DNA from 3 places in the Streptomyces sp. NPDC005266 genome. Region 3 is predicted to be linked to each of the others. Evidence: riboswitches for the same ligand, from Rfam matches in the RefSeq annotation. Region 3 holds a riboswitch; each other region holds the start of a gene.
What was found. Region 3 has a riboswitch for cobalamin ahead of ABZU99_RS11485 (cobalamin biosynthesis protein). Riboswitches for the same ligand answer to the same signal wherever they lie in the genome.
Positions count from the first base shown of each region.

Region 1: another riboswitch for cobalamin. It lies ahead of cobN (cobaltochelatase subunit CobN); the one in region 3 lies ahead of ABZU99_RS11485 (cobalamin biosynthesis protein).
Region 2: another riboswitch for cobalamin. It lies ahead of ABZU99_RS31845 (prenyltransferase/squalene oxidase repeat-containing protein); the one in region 3 lies ahead of ABZU99_RS11485 (cobalamin biosynthesis protein).

Region 1 covers NZ_JBEXHC010000002.1:412,083-414,275, reverse strand. Annotated here, with positions in the region: gene cobN (cobaltochelatase subunit CobN) at 1-1,017, opposite strand, end outside; cobalamin riboswitch at 1,050-1,215, opposite strand; gene cobG (precorrin-3B synthase) at 1,274-2,193, shown strand, end outside.
Region 2 covers NZ_JBEXHC010000027.1:51,003-53,195, reverse strand. Annotated here, with positions in the region: gene ABZU99_RS31845 (prenyltransferase/squalene oxidase repeat-containing protein) at 1-1,056, opposite strand, end outside; cobalamin riboswitch at 1,227-1,351, opposite strand; gene ABZU99_RS31840 (cytochrome P450) at 1,356-2,193, opposite strand, start outside.
Region 3 covers NZ_JBEXHC010000005.1:58,356-60,548, reverse strand. Annotated here, with positions in the region: gene ABZU99_RS11490 (cobyric acid synthase) at 1-114, opposite strand, end outside; gene ABZU99_RS11485 (cobalamin biosynthesis protein) at 111-1,127, opposite strand; cobalamin riboswitch at 1,257-1,408, opposite strand; gene ABZU99_RS11480 (hypothetical protein) at 1,581-1,832, opposite strand; gene ABZU99_RS11475 (inorganic phosphate transporter) at 1,846-2,193, opposite strand, start outside.

The sequences.
Region 1 (2,193 bases), on a different contig from region 3:
GTAGGCGGAGAGGACGAGCGCCAGGCGCTTCTCGGCCACGGGGATATGGCGCAGCCGGGCGTGTCGTACCGCGATGCCCGCGACACGCGCGGCGCGCTCGGGGTCGGCGGCGTAGACCGGCAGCCCGTCCTCGTCGACCTCCTTGAAGGAGAACGGCACGGTGATGAGCCGCCCGTCGAACTCCGGGACGGCGACCTGGGTCGCGGCGTCCAGCGGCGACAGGCCCTCGTCGTTCTCCTCCCACGCGGCGCGCGGGCTGGTCAGGCACAGCGCCTGGAGGACGGGTACGTCGAGCGCGGCGAGCGCGCCCGCGTCCCACGCCTCGTCGTCGCCGCCCGCGGAGGCGGCGGCGGGCCGGGTGCCGCCGGCCGCGAGGACGGTGGTGACGATCGCGTCGGCCGCCCCGAGGGCCTCGATCAGCTCGGGCTCGGGGGCCCGGAGGGAGGCGACGAACAGCGGCAGCGGCCGGCCTCCCGCGTCCTCCACGGCCTGGCACAGGGCCTCGACGAAGGCGGTGTTGCCGCTCATGTGGTGGGCGCGGTAGTAGAGCACGGCGACGGTCGGGCCGGTGACGTCGCCGCGGGCGGTGCGCTCCAGCGGGCCCCAGGTGGGGGCGGGCGCGGGCGGTTCGAAGCCGTGGCCGGTGAGCAGCACCGTGTCGGAGAGGAACCGGGCCAGCTGGGCCAGGTTGGCGGGCCCGCCGTGGGCGAGATAGGCGTGGGCCTCGGCGGCGATCCCGATCGGGACGGTGGACGCCTCCATGAGCTGGGCGTCCGGAGCCTGTTCACCGGTGAGGACGACGACGGGGCGGTCCCCGGCGAGCAGCGTCTCCAGCCCCTCCTGCCAGGCGCGGACGCCGCCGAGGAGCCGGACGACGACGAGTTGGACGCCGTCGAGGAGGCCGGGGAGGTCGTCGAGTGCGAGCCGGGCCGGGTTGGCGAGGCGGTACGGCACCGGGCCCGTGGCGGCACGGGCACTGAGCAGGTCGGTGTCGGAGGTCGACAGCAGCAGGATCATGCGCAGCGCGCCTTCCTCGGGGTCCGCGCCCCGGGCGGGTTGAAGACGGCGGGAGTTCCTGGCTCGCCCGGCCGCTGCCTGCCGGCAGCCACCGCGCTCACAGTGGCGGGACCGCGCCGGATTCGCACCGGCTTCCTCCCCTTGACGCCGTCTTGTGCGTCCGGCGGGCCAAGACGACCCGCCGCTGAGCATAGTAAGCGTTGCTGACCTGGCAGGGGACGGTGAGGGCAAGGGAATCGTCGGTATGCTCGCCGCCATGCCCCTCCCCCCGACAACCGTCCCACCAGGGGATCAATCCCCCTTCCGCCGCCGGAGCGGGCGCGATGACGCCTGCCCGGGCGCCCTGCGGCTGCACCCGGCGGACGACGGCGCGCTGGCCCGCGTCCGGGTGCCGGGCGGGCTGCTGACGACCCGTCAGGCGGACGCGCTGGCACGGGTGGCCGAGGAGCTGGGGGACGCCCGGCTGGACATCACCTCCCGCGGCAATCTGCAGGTACGCGGGCTGGACCCGGGGTGCGGCGCGGAACTGGCGGGGCGGCTGCGGGCGGCCGGACTGCTGCCGTCGGACCGGCATGAGCGGGTGCGCAACGTCGTGGCGTCGCCGCTGTGCGGACTGGACGGTGCGGGACACGCGGATGTGGCGGCGTGGGCACGGGAGTTGGACGCGGCGCTGTGCGACGAGACGTCGGACGAGTTGTCCGCCTTGTCGGGACGTTTCCTGTTCGCGCTGGACGACGGGCGCGGCGATGTGGCCGCCTTGGGCGCGGATGTGACATTGATCGCAACGCCGGACGGCGGGGCCGTGCTGCGGATGCCTGGCCCGGCGTGTCGTAGTGAGCGGACCGAAGGTCGCGACACGCCGGACAGCATCGAGCTGTGGGTGCGGGAGGCCGGGGACGTGCCGCGCGCGGCCGCGCTGGCCGCCGTGGAGTTCCTGGCGAGTGTGCGGGCGAGCGGCACCCGGGCATGGCGGGTGCGTGAGCTTCCGGCGCAACACGCCGTGGCGGCCGACGGGTTGGCGACGCGGCTCGCCGCCGCGGGGATCGAGACGGTACGTACCGTACGCACCGAGCCGGACCCCGGTCTCTCGCCGCCGGGCCCCGCGCCGGGGCTGGTCACCGGGCCGGACGGGCGCCTGGCCGTGTCCGTCGCCGTCCCGCTCGGCCGGGTGAGCGC
Region 2 (2,193 bases), on a different contig from region 3:
GCTGCCGGTCGCGTATGCCGCGAGGATCAGCTTGCCGAGGGCCCCCGGGTCGCCCTTCGCCCACGCCACCGCGCCGCTGTTCTTCCGCCGCAGCCACTGGAGCGGCTTGCCCGCGGCGGCGCTGTGCTTCCCGGCGGCGAGCGCCATGACCGCGTCGGCGGTGGCGCCGAAGTCGGGCTGGTTCTTGGCGCCGGGCATCGTGGACATCAGGTGTCCGTCGTGCTCGGACAGGGCGGTGGAGAGATGGCCGAGGGCGGCCTCGGCCGCGTCCTCGGGCGTACCGGCCCCGCCGTCCCCGCCCTCGCAGTCCATCGGCTCCGGGCTCTTGCGGGTGTCGTCGCCGACGGGCTCGAAGACGAAGCCCTTGCCCTGGGCGGCCAGCGCGGCGCTCACGGTGGCCAGGGTGTTCGCGGCGAGCTTGGCGTTCTTCCCGGTGTTCCCGCTCTTGTCCGGCTGGTAGGCGAAGGCCCCGCGCTCTCCCGCCTTGGCCGCGCATCCCAGCTGCAGCCCGAGCAGGGCGTCGTACGGGCTCTTGCCGCCCTTCTCGGCGGTGATCTTCGACGGGTCCTTCACGGCAGCGGCGAAGGCGCCGACCGCGACCGAGGTGGAGTTCGCGTCGGTCGGCCCGCCGGGGTTCATGCCCCAGCCGCCGTCGTCGTTCTGGTTCCGCTTCAGCCAGCCGATGCCCTTCTCCACCGCGTCGGACTGCCCGCCCACCGCCGCCAGCGCCTGCACGGCCGCCGAGGTCGCGTCGGTGAACTCACCCTTCTTCGGCTCGCACGCCTTCGCGGTGTCCGCCCGGTAGGCCCCGAAGCCGCCGTCCGCGCACTGCTGACCGGCCAGCCAGTCGACAGCCGACTTCGCCGGGGTGACGCCCACCGCGTCCTGGGCGAGCAGCGCGAGCGACTGCCGCCACACGCCGTCGAACTTCGGGTCCTTGGCACCGTATAGCCCCTCCGGGCGCGCCGGGCCGTCGGCGAAGGCGGCGGGCGCGACGACTGCGCCGCACACGGCGGCGGAGACGGACAGAGCCGCCACACTGCGGCGTAGGTTCATGGCTGTGGTGCCTCTCGATCGTTGTCGCCGCGGTGGGACGGACCGCCTACGGGCGCGGCCGCGCACGGCTGACCACCCACGCGCGGAGCGATCCGCCCCGCCACGACACGATGACACCCGGCTCAGCTCCGCATCCCTCGACGGTGCCGCCCCGGTGCCCGGGACGACGGGAGCCTGCGTCGCGCCCGCCCTGGTGTTCCGGCTCATACGTCCCCGAGGGCCGTACTCACGGTTGCGGGTCAGCGTCGGATTCCCACCGACTTCCCCCGAACGGGCGCGAATGAAGTTTTACGGATACCTTATCCGGCGGCCGCCTGCCGCCCGCCCGCCCCCCTGTCCGCCTCCGCGCGCAGCAGCACCGGCAGGCTCCGGTGGCCGTTGGAGATGAAGGTCGGTGCGGGTTCGAGGGCCTGCGGCGGGACGGCGAGCTCCAGGTCAGGGAAGCGGTCGAACAGCGCGGGGAGTGCGATCCGGGCCTCCAGCCGGGCCAGCGGTGCGCCCAGGCAGTAGTGCATGCCGTAGCCGAAGGCCAGGTGCTCCTTGTCCGCCCGGGTGATGTCGAACCGGTCGGCGTCGGTGCCGTGCAGCCGGGGGTGGCGGTTGGCCGCCGCGTAGGACGCCAGGACCGCGTCGCCCTTCTTGATGACGACGCCCTCACCGGCGTCGACGTCCTCCACGGCGAAGCGCAGCGGCAGATGCGCCAGCGGGGGCTGTGCCCGCAGCGTCTCCTCGATCACGTCGTCCCAGGACGCCTTGCCCCGGCGGACCAGGGCGAACTGCTCCGGATGGGTCAGCATGGCGTGGATCGCGTTGTCGAGCAGTTGCACCGTCGTCTCGTAGCCGGCGGCGATGAGCAGCCCCACGGTGTCGGCGAGCTCCTGCTCGTTCAGCCGGGAGCCGTCCTTGTCGCGTGCGGCGATGAGATCGCTGACGATGTCGTCGGCGGGTGTGCGCCGCTTGAGCGCGACGAGCTCGCGCAGGATGCGCTGATGGCCCTCGTTGGCGGCGATGACCTCCTCCGGTGCCGCGTTCGTCCGGAACATGGTGTCCACGAACGCGCGCTCACGCTCGCGCATCTCGCCCTCGGGCAGGCCGATCAGCTCGCAGATGACCCCGATCGGGATCGGGTAGCAGTAC
Region 3 (2,193 bases):
CGCCACCCGGATGCCCTTGCGGGCGAGCCACCGGCAGATCCCGGCCGTCACCACGCTCTTGCCCGCGTCGGAGGTCGTCCCCGCGACCAGTAGGCCGTGGCCCGGCCCCGTCATCGGCTTGCCCTTTCGTTGCCGGGTACGGGCCGGTGGATGGGTTGTGCCCACCCGTTCCGCCCCGCCGAACGATTGCCCACAACGGTCCTTGCCGCGATCGACGTCAGCAGCGCCAGCGCGCCGACGCGGCGCGACAGCCGTACCGCGCGGTCGATGTCGGCGGTCTGGACGGCCCGCCCACCGGCGTTGAGCACCGGCCGGTGCTCGACCCGGCCGCCGTAGGCGAGGGTGCCGCCCAGCCGTACGCCGAGCGCGCCCGCGAAGGACGCCTCCACCGGGCCCGCGTTGGGGCTCGGGTGGCGCCGGCCGTCCCGCCGCCAGGCGCGCCACGCGCCGCGCGGGTCGGGGCCGGCGAGGGTGGCCAGGGCGGCGGTGAGGCGCGCACCGGGCCAGCCGGCGGCGTCGTCCAGGCGGGCCGCCGCCCATCCGAACCGCCGGTAGCGCGGCGACTTGTGACCCACCATGGCGTCCAGGGTGTTGATTGCGCGGAAGCCGATGAGGCCCGGTACCCCGCCCACGGCTCCCCACACCAGCGCGCCCACGACGGCGTCGGAGGTGTTCTCGGCGACCGACTCGACGACCGCGCGGGCCATCTGCTGCCCGTCCAGCGCCTGCGGGTCGCGTCCGCACAGATGCGGCAGCCGCTCCCGGGCCGTGTGGAGGTCTCCGGCGGCCAGCGCGTCGCCGACAGCCCGCGCCTCACGCCGGAGCGTCGTACCGCCCAGCACGGCCCAGGTGGCGGCGGCGGTCAGCGCGATCTGCGGCGCACGGGGCCCGGCGAGGGCCCGTACGGTGCGCGTCAGCAGCGCGGCACCGAGGGCCGCGCCGCCCGCGCACACCGCGGTGTGCAGGGCTCCGTGGCCGCGGTGGTCGCGCCACAGCCGCCGCTCGGCGGCCGCGGCGGCGCGCCCGAACGCGGCCACCGGATGACCGCGGCGCGGATCGCCCAGGGCGAGGTCACCGAGGAAGCCGAGGGCGGCGCCGCACGCGTACGAGGCGTGGTCGGCACGCATCCGTCAGCCCGCCGTCGCGCCTCGGCGCAGCGGCGTACGGACAGGTGGGGCTGGCGGCGTGACAGGGCCGGGCATGGCGGTATGTCCTCACTCAGGGTCCGCGCCCTGGCTCGACGTGACCGGCGGTGAGAGTCTCCTGGCTCCCGGATCCGCGGTTCTCCCGGCCTTCCAGCTCCGCATACGGACGAACCATATGGACGAGCCGTGACCCGTACAGGCGATGAGAGAGCGCTCCCCGGTGACAGTGGCGGGACCGCGCCGGATTCTCACCGGCTTCCTCTCCTGCCGCCGTTTGGCTCGGGAAGTCCACCATGGGCCGCGAAGGGCCGTCAACTCGCCTATGACCCGCGATGCGAGAGTGTGCCGAGGCCCACATGGACCGACCGCCGGGCTGCGGCGCTGACCAGCGCCGCAGCCCGGCGGTCGGTGGGGTCGGTCGGGGACGCGCGGTCCTCAGGCGACGATCAGATAGATGCCGTACGCCACGACCGAGGCGCACAGCGCGAAGCAGGCGTACGCGCCGGTGCGGGCGACCGTGGAGCCGTCGCCCGGCACCGCCACCACGACGGCCGTGCCGTCCTGCGGCTGCGGCCGGCTCTTCCGGGACGTGCCGACGATCCCCAGGGTGAAGACGCCGACGATGCCGACCGTCACCGTGAGGCTGATGCCGAAGACCTGGCCGAGTGCCGCCCAGTCGATGCTCATTGCGTAGCTCCCTTTAGCTGGTGGTGCTGGTCGCCGCGGCGGCGGGGGTGGGGGTGGTTTCCGTGGCGGGCGCTTCGGTGGGCTCCGGGGCGCTGCTCGCGGTGGTGGCCCCGGTGGTGTCGGCGGCGGGCGCGCCGCCTACGGGCGGCGGGGCGACGGACTGGAGGGCGGCGGTGACGGCGCCCACCGGCTCGGCGGGCCCGGCCTCGTTGACGTTGGTGTGGTCCACGGGCTTGCGGCGCGACAGCGCCCAGATCGCCCCGCAGGCCAGGACGGCAAGCACGGCGACCGCCGTGACGCCCCCGTTGCCCTGGTCGGCCAGCAGCGCCGCGGCGCCGGCGATCAGACCCGCGGCCGGCAG